Regions from separate parts of the Rahnella sp. GSA61A genome, predicted to be linked through region 1. Evidence: predicted binding sites of a transcription regulator. Region 1 holds the regulator's gene; each other region holds the start of a gene.
What was found. The regulator CRP, encoded in region 1, controls carbon source genes, mostly activating them, when cyclic AMP is high. The targets are predictions, from matches to a motif close to ATGTGANNNNNNTCACAT.

Region 1 (4,699 bases):
CATCCGGTTAAATCTATAAAATCTTTTTCATTCAATGCATTAACATTACTTCGGGTGACCTATGCTGGATGAGGAGTCGATTAAAACCTTTATGCACGTCGCACAAACAGGCAGCTTTTCCCGCGCGGCAGAGATGCTGCATAAAACGCCCGCGACCATCAGCTATCGAATTAAGATGCTGGAAGACAGTGCCGGGACGTTATTGCTCAACCGCACGACCCGTACGGTGTCGCTGACGCCCGCCGGACAGCATCTGCTTGAACGATGTCGCCAGTGGCTAACCTGGCTGGAGGGTGTACCGGCAGAACTGCAGCAGATTAACGACGGCATTGAGCGCCAGCTGAATGTGGTGGTGAACAATCTGATGTACTGCCCTGAAACTCTGGCGGCGTTATTAAGCTGTCTGACGCAGCGCTACCCGTTCACGCAGTTCACTTTCACACGACAGATTTACATGGGGGTATGGGATACGCTGCTGTACGAAGATTTTCAGCTGGCGATTGGCGTCACCGGCACCGAATCTCTTTCTAACGCCGTGAATCTGCTGCCGCTGGGTGAAGTGGACTGGATTTTTGTTCATGCGCCCTTTCATCCGCTGCAGCACATCACTGGCATGCTGGAAGAAGCGGTGTTGCGTCAGTACATTGCCATCAATGTGGAAGACACCTCGCGCCATCTGAACAAGCGGGTAGCCTGGTTGCTGACCGGGCAACGGCAGATCATCGTGGCAGATGTGGCGACTAAACTGGCCTGTCACCTGAAGGGAATGGGTATCGGTTTTCTGCCGCGCCATCTGTGCCAGCCATATCTCGACAGCGGCGAGCTGATCGCCCGACAAATCCGCTATCCGCGCGCCCCTTCCCCGCTCAGTCTGGCGTGGAAAAAGGAGTACACAGGCAAGGCGCTGCATGACATTGTTTCTCTGTTCCACCAGAAGGACCCGCTGATCCAACCGTTGCTGGCGGGTTTAGAATAGTGATGCCCTCTTTGGCTTCGCGAATAAATATGGTAACAATAGGCTTAATTATGCGCAGCCTTGACGCCAGAACTTCGACCACAGAAAAGACCGCGTCTCGCCTGCCTGCATCACCTTTATGGAGAACAGCGCATTATGTCAGCCAAACATCCTGTTATTGCCGTGACCGGTTCGAGCGGTGCAGGCACCACGACCACCAGCGTGGCATTTCGTAAAATATTTCAGCAGCTTGGTTTGCGTGCGGCGGAACTGGAAGGCGACAGTTTTCATCATTTCACCCGTCCTGAAATGGATGCGGCAATACGCAAGGCGCGCGATCTGGGACGTCATATCAGCTACTTCGGGCCGGAAGCCAATGACTTTGGTTTGCTGGAAAAAAGCTTTATCGAATACGGTAAAACAGGCACTGGTCGTTCACGTAAGTATCTGCATACTTATGACGAAGCCGTTCCCTACAATCAGGTGCCGGGTACCTTTACGCCGTGGCAGGCGTTGCCGGAACCGACGGATATTTTGTTTTACGAAGGGTTACACGGTGGCGTGGTGGCGGACAAAATTGACGTTGCCGCGCAGGTCGACCTGCTGGTCGGCGTAGTGCCTATCGTCAACCTCGAATGGATCCAGAAACTGGTGCGCGATACCGGCGAGCGCGGGCATTCCCGTGAAGCGGTGATGGATTCCGTCGTGCGTTCGATGGATGACTATATCAATTACATTACGCCGCAGTTTTCCCGCACACACATCAATTTCCAGCGGGTACCCACCATCGACACCTCGAACCCGTTTGCCGCCAAAGCCATTCCGTCACTGGATGAAAGCTTTGTGGTGATTCATTTTCAGGGACTGGATGACATCGATTTCCCGTATCTGCTGGCCATGCTGCAAGGGTCGTTTATCTCGCACATCAAAACACTGGTGGTGCCGGGCGGCAAAATGGGGCTGGCGATGGAGCTGATCATGGCGCCGCTGGTGCAGCGCCTGATGGAAGGCAAGAAGATCGAGTAAACTTTATTCGGCTGCAATCACTTCAAAGCTGTGGGTGATTGTGGCCGCTTTCCCCAGCATCAGAGACACAGAACAGTATTTTTCGGCAGACAGGCTGACTGCGCGTTCAACAATCTTATCGGTCAGATCCTTACCGGTGACGATAAAATGCAGATTGATGTGAGTGAACAGACGCGGCGCTTCTTCGCGGCGTTGTGAGGTCAGCTTCACTTCACAATCACGCACGTCATTACGACCTTTTTGCAAAATTGACACCACGTCGATTGCACTACACCCCCCTGCGGACATCAGTAACATTTCCATCGGGCTTGGGGCTTTATCACCCGCGTTTCCATCCATTGAAATCTGATGACCCGATGCAGACTCACCTAAAAATGTCAGTCCTTCAACCCATTTGACACGTGCATGCATGAACTATTCTCCCGGTGAATAAACTTGTCGAAATCTGCTCTCAGAGTACCCTTTCACCTAAAATCTGGCAACGTAACCCGATCGCCATCATGCTGAAGCGAGACAACAGAAGACAGCATCTCAAACCTGTGCTACAAACAAAGCCGAAACATACTTTCCAGTAAATTGCGGTGACGGTTTTTGCGGTTTAAGTACAGAACCCACGGTGATGACAGCAATAAACAGGCTGTTGCACTCCGACATCCGCTTGCAGCATTTCTGGAGAGTTATATGCTGAAAGGGCGCTTTGGATTTGAAGTGCCGTACAGGGAACTCTGAGCCCTGTGATTTTGGGCAGCGATAACAACAGAGGATAATAGCAAATGGTTCTCGGCAAGCCACAAACAGACCCGACTCTTGAATGGTTCCTGTCTCACTGTCATATACATAAGTATCCTTCTAAAAGTACGCTGATTCACCAGGGTGAAAAAGCCGAAACGCTTTACTACATCGTGAAAGGGTCAGTTGCTGTCCTGATTAAAGATGAAGAAGGCAAGGAAATGATACTGTCCTACCTTAACCAAGGTGACTTCATCGGTGAGCTGGGACTCTTCGAAGAAGGTCAGGAACGCAGTGCCTGGGTACGTGCTAAAACTGCCTGTGAAGTGGCTGAAATTTCGTATAAAAAATTCCGCCAGCTGATTCAGGTTAACCCGGATATTCTGATGCGTCTCTCCGCGCAGATGGCCAACCGTCTGCAAGTGACGTCAGAGAAAGTCGGCAACCTTGCCTTCCTTGACGTTACCGGTCGTATCGCTCAAACCTTGCTCAATCTGGCTAAACAGCCTGATGCAATGACCCATCCGGACGGGATGCAAATCAAGATTACCCGCCAGGAAATTGGCCAAATCGTCGGTTGTTCACGTGAAACAGTCGGACGCATTCTCAAAATGCTGGAAGATCAAAGCCTGATCTCCGCACACGGTAAAACGATTGTCGTTTACGGCACACGTTAATCCCTCAAAAATTGGCGCGGCAAAACACTGTCGCGCCTTTTTTATGGGCTAAGCTTTACCCATGACGCTATGGCGAAGACTGTTTTACCATCCTGAAGTGAACTACGCGCTGCGCCAGACGCTGGTGTTGTGCTTACCTGTTGGCATTTGCTGGCTGTTTGGCAATTTGCAAATGGGCCTGCTGTTTTCCCTCTGCCCGGCCTGTTGTAACATCGCCGGTCTGGATACCCCGCATAAACGCTTTTTCAAACGCCTGCTCGTCGGCGGTTCACTCTTTGCCGTGAGCAGCCTTCTGCTGCAACTGATGCTCGAAAGCTGGCATATACCGCTGCCGCTGATCATGCTGTCGCTGGCGTTACTGCTCGGCGTCACCGGTGAAATCAGCCCGCTGCATGCGCGCCTGTTGCCCGGTGCGCTGGTGGCGACTATCTTCACGCTGAGTATGGTGGGCGTGCGCCCGATGTGGCAGGCCCCGGTGTTGTTCGCCGCTGGCACAGCCTGGTACGGATTGTTTAACTGGGCGTGGTTTCGTATTTCGGAAGAACAGCCGATGCGCGAAACGCTCAGCCAGCTCTATCTGCAACTCGCGGATTATTTCGAAGCCAAGTACAGCCTGCTGACGCAACACACCGATCCCGAAACCGCGTTACCCCCACTGCTAGCCCGCCAGCAGCAGGTTATCGACCTGATTGCCCTGCTTTATCAGCAATTACACATGTTGCCCCAGCACGGACATCATCATCACCATAAGCGGCTATTTCAGCGTTTTCAGGTGGCGCTCGATTTGCAGGAGCACATTACAGTGAGCCTGCATCAGCCGGAAGAAGTGCAGAAACTGGTGGAGGAAAGCCATGCCGAAGCGGTTATCCGCCGAAATGCACAGGTGATTTCCACCCGTCTTCGGGTGATTGCCGACGATATTCTTTATCACCGTTTATCCGGGCGCTTTACGATGGCCAATGAGCTGACCGCGCTGGAGAAAATCGCCGCGCGCAACCCGGACAATCCGGTAGGTCAGTTTTGTTATTACCATTTCAGCCGCATTGCCCGTCTGTTACGCACACAGCGGCCGTTGTACAAACGTGACCTGATGAACACCCAGCCGCGTTTGCCCTTCTGGCCCGCGCTGAAAAGCTATCTTTCCTTCAAATCCGTGGCACTGCGTAATGCCGCACGTTTGGGCATTATTCTGGCGATTGGCAGCAGTCTGGGTCTGTTCTTCAATTTGCCCAAACCCTACTGGATCTTGCTGACTATCATGTTGGTCAGCCAGAACGGTTATAACGCCACGCGGGTGAGGATCCAGCACCGT
Region 2 (4,699 bases), on a different contig from region 1:
GCTGCCGGTGGCGACCAGCGCGGCGCCGTCTGTCCAGTTCAGGATATCGGCAGGTGTGGCTTCCACGCGGGACGTCGGATTGCTCAGGGGCATCACCACCGGACGTGCACAGTGTTTGTGCATTTCGCGGATAATTTCTTCGGTGAACAGCCCCGGCTGGCCGGAAACGCCGATCAGCACGGTTGGCCTGGCGTTACGCACCACATCCAGCAGGGAAACGCTGTCGCTTTCCATGCCCCAGCTGGCCAGTGCGCTGCTTTTCTGCACCAGTTTGCTCTGGAAATCCAGCAGGTTAGGCAGTTTATCGGTGAGCAAACCAAAGCGGTCGACCATAAAGACTTTGGCGCGGGCTTCTTCTTCACTCAGACCTTCAGATTTCATCTGCGCAACGATTTGTTCTGCGATACCACAACCGGCAGAACCCGCACCGAGGAAGGCGACTGTCTGATCGCTCAGTTTGCCCCCGGCGGCTTTACTGGCGGCAATCAGGCTACCCAGCGCCACGGACGCTGTGCCCTGAATATCGTCGTTAAAGCAGCACAGTTCATCACGGTAGCGTTCGAGGATCGGCATGGCATTCTTCTGTGCGAAATCTTCAAACTGCAGCAGCACGTTTGGCCAGCGGATTTTTACGGCCTGAATGAACTGATCAACAAACGCTTCATATTCTTCACCCGTAATGCGCGGATGACGCCAGCCCATGTACAGCGGGTCGTTGAGTAACTGCGGATTGTTGGTGCCGGCGTCCAGAACCACCGGCAAGGTATACGCCGGGCTGATGCCACCACAGGCGGTATACAGGGAAAGCTTACCGATCGGAATGCCCATGCCGCCGATGCCCTGGTCGCCCAGGCCGAGAATGCGTTCGCCGTCAGTCACCACCACCACTTTTACGTGTTGTTTGGTGGCGTTCTGCAACATGTCATCGATGTGGGCGCGGTTGGGATAAGAGATGAACAGGCCACGGGCGCGGCGGTAGATATCGGAAAAGTGTTCGCAGGCCTCGCCGACGGTCGGGGTATAAATCACCGGCATCATTTCGCTGAGATGGTTGTCCAGCAGACGGTAGAACAGTGTCTCATTGGTGTCCTGAATGTTTCTCAAATAGATGTGTTTATCGATGTCGGTTTTGAAATTCTGAAACTGGCGGTAGGCACGGTCAGCCTGTTCTTCGATGGTTTCCACCGCTTCCGGCAGTAAACCGTGAAGGTTAAAGTTGCTGCGCTCTTCTTCAGTAAAAGCGCTGCCTTTATTCAGTAACGGAAACTCTAACAGGATCGGGCCAGCGTGGGGAATGTACAGGGGGCGTTTACTTTCGTATTCAAGTTCCATCGTTTTACTCTTCCGGTTTTCAGAATGTTGTTTTTTATATTTCGGAGCGGTGAGGGTAACAGAGAGGAAATAAGGATTTCAAATGACAAATGTAATGACAATGTTATGTAACTAAAGACTCCGGAAACAGAGTCTTTAGTGTTAACCGGCTCACACTATCAGCAGGTCAGCGTGGTGATATCTTTGCAGCCCAGTGCTTTTAACGTGGCACGCGTGGCATCGTTTTGCGTGATCAACGCATCTTTTTGCTCGACCAGTACTGCACGGCGCACTTTCAGGCAATCTTCACCTGACATATTCAGCAGGATTAACGCGGCCTGCAAAGGAGGCAGGCTCGGATTGAATGCGGCGTTTTCGGCGTAACGGCCACCGAACTGTTTGCCGTTATGGGTTTCCAGCGCCACACCACTGTGCGACTTACTGTAAGGCGCATGACTTTGATTGCAGGCATCCAGTGCCATGAGTGCCAGGGAGTCGGTGCTTTCCAGTGTGTAACCGTGATTCACTTGGTCCATCAGCAGGGTGGTGATGTCCAGATCCTTCGGGCCGAAGGAGTGCGGCAGATAATCGCCAAGTGTTGCTACATCACGATCGGGCAGATGGATATCCAGCGCTGTGCCGCTGGTCAGCTCATTCATAAACTGACGACAATGCCCGCAAGGGGTGTAATTCACGGTGATGGAGGCCAGACGGGTTTCACCACGCAGCCAGGCGTGCGTGACTGCGGATTGCTCAGCGTGAACCGTTTGTTGCATCGGTGCACCGGCGAATTCCATGTTGGCACCGAAATACAAATTGCCTGAAATTCCGCGTGCAACCGCACCGACATTGAAATGAGAGATAGGCGTAACGGAACAGGCTGCGGCCAGAGGCAGCAGGGCAAATGCCAGCGCGTCATCGTCCAGTCCGGTCGCCTGTTTTATCTGCGCAACATCAGCCGCAGTGAGCATTGCCGGGAAGTCATCATGACGCAAAAACGGCTCAAGCGCGGAGGATAAATTTTCAGGGAGTGCCGCAAAGGCGGTGTGAAAACGTGCGTGCATAAACATTCGATCTCGCAGTGATTACGGTTGAACAGTGTAAAAGTCATTCCATGAATGTAGTGTGATGAATGTCACTTTTTCGATGTAATAAGTTCTGCTTCGTTGCATATTTGGGAGATGTTACGCAGAACAGCCGCCTTTCCAGACGGCTGTTAAAAAAGGATGACGGGGAATCAGTGAGCCGGGAACCACTTGTCATTGATCTTTTTAAATTCGCCGTTAGCTTTGATCCCTTCCAGCGCTGTGTTCAGCTTCGCCAGCAGTTCCTTATTATCAGGACGCACCGCCATGCCGACGCCGGTACCAAAGTATTGCGGATCTTTAATCAGCTCGCCGACTTCACCCAGATTCGGGTTGGATTTCAGCCAGCCGTTCAGCACGGCGGTGTCGCCTAACAGCCCGTCCAGACGACCACTTTTCAGATCCAGAATCGCATTCTGATAGCTGTCGTAACCGACGGTAGTGATTTCAGGATGCTTTTCCATCAGGTATTTCTGGTGCGTGGTGCCATTTTCCAGGCCAACACGCTTACCTTTCAGGTCCGCAATAGAAGCAAACTTGCCTTTCGGCCCGATAATCATCGCCGTGTTAGCGTAGTAAGGCTGGGTGAACGTCACCTGTTTACTGCGCTCTTCCGTGATATCCATACCGGAAATAATCACATCGAAACGACGGAATTTCAGTGCCGGGATCAGACCATCAAACGGCTGATTGGTGAAGGTACAGGTTTCCTGCATTTGCTTACACAGCGCGTTCGCCAGGTCGATATCAAAACCAATAATCTGGTTGTCAGCGCCGATAGATTCAAACGGCGGATACGTGGCGGAAGTACCGAAACGAATGGTGTCCGCAGCGGTGGCAGTGAAAACCGTGGCAGACAAGAGGGCGGCGAGGATCAGCTTTTTCATGCAATACATTCCTGTTCAAAAAATGACATTCCCTTCATGGTACAGTTTACTGATTTTATTAATCTAATCGGGTAACTGGCAGGAAGTGAAACCTGAGAATAAAGTGCCACTAAATGAATTTATATGCAATAAATTTGATTAAAAAATTATAAATTGAAACAAGGGGATGTTTTTTCCGGCACAAAAAAAGGGACGATTTCTCGTCCCTTCAGATTCTTCTCTGGCTATCAGTTACGGCGTTCAAATGCCAGTGCACGACGCTCAATCAGGCGCATCATCAGGGTCAGCAACCCGTTCACGCACAGATAAACCACACCGGCCGCACCGAATACCATCACGTCATACGTACGACCGTACATCAGCTGGCTGTGACCCATCACATCCATCAGAGTAATGGTGTAGGCCAGCGAGGTACTTTTAAACACCAGCACCACTTCGTTGGAATACGATGACAGCGCGCGTTTAAAGGCGTACGGCAACAGAATGCGCAAGGTTTGCGGCTTCGACATGCCAAGTGCTTCGCACGACTGCCACTGGCCGGACGGAATAGCGCGTACCGCACCGGTAAACAACTGTGTGGTATATGCCGCGCTGTTCAGCGCCAATGCAAACATCGCGCAAAGCCACGGCTGCGACAGGACTTCCCATAACCACGGAATTTCGCGGATCGACGGAAACTGGCCCGGTCCGTAGTAAATCAGGAAGATTTGCACCAGCAACGGTGTGCCGGTAAACAGCGTGATGTAACCTTTAACGATCTGGCTGGCAACCGGCACTTTCAGCGTCAGAACGACGGTGAAAATCATCGCCAGCAACAGTGCAACAATCAGTGCCGCCACGGTCAGTGTCAGGCTGGTGTGCAATCCTTTCAGGACTTCAGGTAAATATTCCCACATCAGGATGCACTCCGTTCAAAGCGTGTGGTACGCAGTTCGATACGTTTAATCACGAACTGGCTGAACAGGGTAACAAGCAGATAGATACACGCCGCAATCACATACCAGGTAAATGGCTCCTGCGTACGGGTCGCAATGCTTTTGGTTTGCAGCATCAGGTCGTTCACGCTGATAAGGGATACCAGCGCGGTATCTTTCAGCAGCACCAGCCACTGATTACTCAGCCCCGGCAACGCATGACGCCACATCTGCGGCATGATCAGGCGGAAGAAAATCGCCGACTTTTTCATGCCCAACACCTGACCGGACTCCCATTGCCCTTGCGGCACGGCTTTCAGTGCGCCGCGCAATGTCTGCGATGCATAAGCCGAATACAGCAGGGAAAGGGCGATCACACCACACACAAACGGGCTGACTTCGAAGTTCTCAATCGGCAACTTGATCGGGATGGCGAACAGGCCAAGATTGATGCTGAAGCCATCGGCCAGCACCATCAGCAGCTGTGAGGAACCAAAATAGA
Region 3 (4,699 bases), on a different contig from region 1:
CATGTTCATCGGTTTATTCAGGATACGTGTACGGGTGAAGTGAGACAGGATCTCGCCCGGCATACCTTTCGGCAATTCGATAGTAGAGTGCGTACCGAACAGCTTGATGTTACCGATGTAACGGCTGCTGATGTCGCCTTCGTTAGCGATAGCGCCAACGATGTGACGAACTTCAACGCCATCGTCACGACCCACTTCGATGCGATACAGTTCCATTTCGCCAGCGTCACGACGCTCACGACGTGGGCTGTCGCCATCACGTGCAGGACGATCATTGCTACGTACCGGACGGTCACGACGATCGCCACGATCACCGCGGTCACCACGTTCTTCGAATTCACGACGTGGTGGACGGCTTTTGAAGACCGGATCCGCTGCAACGATCAAAGGACGTTCGCCCTGTGCCATTTTCAACAGTGCCGCCGCCAGTGTTTCAACGTCCAGCTCTTCTGCAGGTTGCAGTTTCGCCAGCAGCGCACGGTATTGATCCAGATCGCTGCTTTCCAGTTGTTGCTGAACTTTCGCTGCAAACTTAGCCAGACGACGTTCGCCCAGAACTTCTGCAGTTGGGATTTCAACTTCTGGAATGGTCAGCTTCATGGTGCGTTCAATGTTACGCAGCAAACGACGTTCACGGTTCTCAACGAACAGCAGTGCGCGACCCGCACGGCCAGCACGACCGGTACGACCGATACGGTGAACGTAAGATTCTGAGTCCATCGGGATGTCGTAGTTAACAACCAGGCTGATACGTTCTACATCGAGACCACGTGCTGCCACGTCGGTTGCGATCAAAATGTCCAGACGGCCATCTTTCAGACGTTCCAGAGTCTGCTCGCGCAGTGCCTGATTCATGTCACCGTTCAGTGCAGCACTGCTGTAGCCACTGCGTTCCAGCGCTTCAGCCACTTCCAGCGTTGCGTTTTTGGTACGAACGAAGATGATCGCCGCATCAAAATCTTCTGCTTCCAGGAAACGCACCAGCGCTTCGTTTTTGCGCAGACCGTAGACAGACCAGTAGCTCTGGCTGATGTCAGGACGCGTGGTTACGCTTGACTGGATACGCACTTCCTGAGGATCTTTCATGAAGCGACGGGTAATGCGACGGATAGCTTCTGGCATAGTTGCAGAGAACAACGCGGTCTGATGTTCAGCCGGGATCTGCGCCATGATAGTTTCGACGTCTTCGATGAAGCCCATACGCAGCATTTCATCAGCTTCGTCCAGCACCAGGCCACTCAGGTTAGAGAGGTTCAGGGTGCCGCGTTTCAGGTGGTCCAGCAGGCGGCCCGGTGTACCCACAACAACTTGTGGTCCCTGACGCAGTGCGCGCAACTGGACGTCATAGCGCTGGCCGCCATAAAGGGCAACCACATTCACGCCATGCATGTGTTTAGAGAAATCAGTCATTGCTTCAGCAACCTGAACCGCCAGTTCGCGGGTAGGTGCCAGAACAAGAATTTGTGGTGCTTTCAGTGAAGCATCAATATTGTGCAGCAGCGGTAAAGAGAATGCGGCTGTTTTACCGGAACCTGTCTGAGCCATACCCAGAACGTCGCGGCCACTTAACAGGTGAGGAATACACTCAGCCTGGATTGGTGAAGGTTTTTCGTAGCCCAAATCAGTAAGGGCAGAAATGATCGGAGCAGACAGCCCCAGGTCAGCAAAAGAGGTTTCAAGCTCAGTAGTCATGTACACGTGCCTCATTAATAATGGCAGCCAGTCTACATAACTCGTCGAGAAAATTTTCAGTCATTTTCATTGAAAAGTGTGAACCGGCTCAAATTAGATTATAAAACGAACAAAGCAACCCTCGCCCGTTAAGGCGCTTAAAAATGGTAAATACCATGATTAAAAGGCTGATTGGTGTCGTCAGCTATTGCTGGTCCGATTCTGATAGGTCGTCTTGCTCATGGCCCAAAAGCGCCAATTCCAACAATGCATAGCGGTGCTCAACAAAGTTATGGACGTTGTTAGCTACCGTCAGTTTGAACAGTGCCGCGGCGCTGTTCTTGTCCCCCAGACTTAGGTAATGTTTACCTAAATAGAAGTCAGTTTCACTGAGATGCTCAGCGAGCGAAGTGTTATCCGTTGCTTCTGCCTTGAGGCGTTCCATCAGCGTAGATTCGCTGATTTTGCCCAGGTAGAATTCGACGATATTCCATCCCCATTGCCCTCTGTCCGCTTTGTCATAACGCTGTTGAAGCGCTACGTCGGCATTCTTTGGATTGATTTCTCGCTCCGCAAGATAAAGCCATAACGAACGGAAGGGATCATTTGGATCGTCTCGATAAAACGCCTGCAGATCATCCTGCGCTAACGAGAATCGGCCACCGTAATACAGGGCGATACCTCGGTTCAAACGCGCGTAGTTGTAAGTTGGATCAAGCTCTAGTACAGAATCAAACGCTTCATAGGCAGCATCGAAATTGCCTGCCTGCGTTAGGTAAATCCCCAGGTAGTTAAAAACTTCTGGCATATCAGGACGAATAGACAGCGCTTGTGAAAAATCATTTCGCGCCAGTGCTCTTAGCCCGAGACTATCATACAGCACACCGCGCTCATATAATAGCTGTGCTCTCTCATCATCGGTTAATGACCGACTGGCAAGTATTTGTTCCATGCGTGCCAGGATGACTTCCTGCTGCAACGTCGGCTGCAACGGAATCGCCAGAACTTCATTTTTACGCCAATCATGGTTGCTGCATCCTGCCAACATAAGTGCTGTCGCAACATAACACCAGCGCAAGAAAGGCTTCATTTCTACTCCCGGAGACAAACATTGGATGAACATCCTGTCATCCGCTTGCTTAACACAAACGCGTCCTGCGTCCGTGAGACGAACAGCTCCTTCCCAAATGGAAAGGAGCTGTAAAACTTCTGTTACAGATTATTCTGCTGCAGGTTGCTCAGTTGTTTCGTCCTGAGAAGGTGCGGTAGCTTCTTTGATGCTCAGACGCACACGACCCTGACGGTCAACTTCGAGAACTTTAACCGGAACTTCCTGGCCCATCTGCAGGTAATCAGTCACTTTCTCTACACGCTTGTCAGCGATTTGAGAAATATGCACCAGACCTTCTTTACCGCCGCCGATGGCAACAAATGCGCCAAAGTCTACGATACGGGTCACTTTACCCTGATAGATACGGCCAACTTCGATTTCAGCAGTGATCTCTTCGATACGACGAATAGCGTATTTCGCTTTCTCGCCATCGGTGGCTGCGATTTTCACAGTACCGTCATCTTCGATTTCGATCGTGGTGCCGGTTTCTTCGGTCAGCGCACGAATCACAGAACCACCTTTACCGATCACGTCCTTGATTTTGTCCGGGCTGATCTTGATGGTGTGGATACGCGGAGCAAACTGAGAGATATCGCCACGTGGAATGCTGATAGCTTGTTCCATCACGCCCAGAATGTGCAGACGTGCACCCTTAGCCTGATTCAGAGCCACCTGCATGATTTCGCGGGTGATACCTTCGATTTTAATGTCCATTTGCAGCGCGGTGATACCGTCGCGGCTACCGGCCACTTTAAAGTCCATGTCGCCCAGATGATCTTCGTCACCCAGAATGTCGGACAGAACGATAAAGCTTTCGCCTTCTTTAACCAGACCCATTGCGATACCCGCAACAGCGGCTTTAATCGGAACACCTGCGTCCATCAGGGCCAGAGATGCGCCACAAACAGAAGCCATTGAAGATGAACCGTTGGATTCAGTGATTTCAGAAACCACACGTACGGTGTACGGGAAGTCTTCTGGTTTTGGCATCATCGCCAGCACGCCACGTTTAGCAAGACGGCCATGGCCAATCTCACGACGTTTTGGCGAACCCACCATCCCAGTTTCACCTACTGAGTACGGAGGGAAGTTGTAATGGAACAGGAAGCTGTCAGTTTTTTCGCCCATCAGCTCATCCAGGTTCTGTGCATCACGCGCAGTACCCAGAGTGGCAGTGACCAGCGCCTGAGTTTCGCCACGGGTGAACAAAGCAGAACCGTGAGTACGTGGCAGAACGCCAGTGCGCACGTCCAGACCACGGATCATGTCTTTTTCGCGACCATCAATACGCGGCTCGCCACGCAACACACGGCTACGAACCACATTCTTCTCGATGCTGCCCAGAATGTCAGAGATTTCACCAGCGTCCAGGGATTCGTCTTCAGCTTGCAGAGCCTGAACAACGTCAGCTTTGATCACATTAATCTGGTTGTAACGTTCTTGTTTCTCGGTGATCAGGTACGCATCACCCAGACGGGATTCAGACAAGGCAGCGACGCGAGCGTGCAGCTCTGCGTTAACCGCTTCTGGCTGCCAGTCCCATTTCGGCTTACCAACTTCAGCAACCAGTGAGTTGATGTTGTCGATAACGATTTGTTGTTGTTCGTGGCCGAATACCACTGCGCCCAGCATCTGATCTTCGCTCAACACTTCAGCTTCAGACTCAACCATCAGAACCGCGCCCTGAGTACCGGCAACAACCAGGTCCAGACGGCTTGTTTTCAGCTCATCTGCGGTTGGGTTCAGAACATACTGATCGTTGATGTAACCCACGCGTGCAGCACCGATCGGGCCATTGAATGGAATACCAGACAGGCTCAGGGCAGCAGACGCACCGATCATCGCAACAATGTCAGGGTTAACTTGTGGGTTCAGAGAAACGACCGTCGCGATAACCTGAACTTCATTCAGGAAAGA

Region 2: cdd (cytidine deaminase) is a predicted target of CRP. The motif match lies at 2,435-2,452, and genes of this name have one in related genera.
Region 3: yrbN (protein YrbN) is a predicted target of CRP. The motif match lies at 1,769-1,786, and genes of this name have one in related genera.

Annotation. Positions count from the first base shown of each region.
Region 1 covers NZ_JAHXYO010000008.1:18,089-22,787, forward strand. The annotation lists gene allS (HTH-type transcriptional activator AllS) at 62-976, shown strand; gene LC431_RS12155 (phosphoribulokinase) at 1,112-1,981, shown strand; gene LC431_RS12160 (OsmC family protein) at 1,985-2,392, opposite strand; gene crp (cAMP-activated global transcriptional regulator CRP) at 2,755-3,387, shown strand; gene LC431_RS12170 (YccS/YhfK family putative transporter) at 3,449-4,699, shown strand, end outside.
Region 2 covers NZ_JAHXYO010000026.1:24,780-29,478, forward strand. The annotation lists gene LC431_RS23180 (NAD-dependent malic enzyme) at 1-1,332, opposite strand, end outside; gene cdd (cytidine deaminase) at 1,491-2,375, opposite strand; gene LC431_RS23190 (arginine ABC transporter substrate-binding protein) at 2,549-3,283, opposite strand; gene artM (arginine ABC transporter permease ArtM) at 3,511-4,179, opposite strand; gene artQ (arginine ABC transporter permease ArtQ) at 4,179-4,699, opposite strand, start outside.
Region 3 covers NZ_JAHXYO010000007.1:49,812-54,510, forward strand. The annotation lists gene LC431_RS11055 (DEAD/DEAH family ATP-dependent RNA helicase) at 1-1,692, opposite strand, end outside; gene yrbN (protein YrbN) at 1,682-1,762, opposite strand; gene nlpI (lipoprotein NlpI) at 1,877-2,761, opposite strand; gene pnp (polyribonucleotide nucleotidyltransferase) at 2,891-4,699, opposite strand, start outside.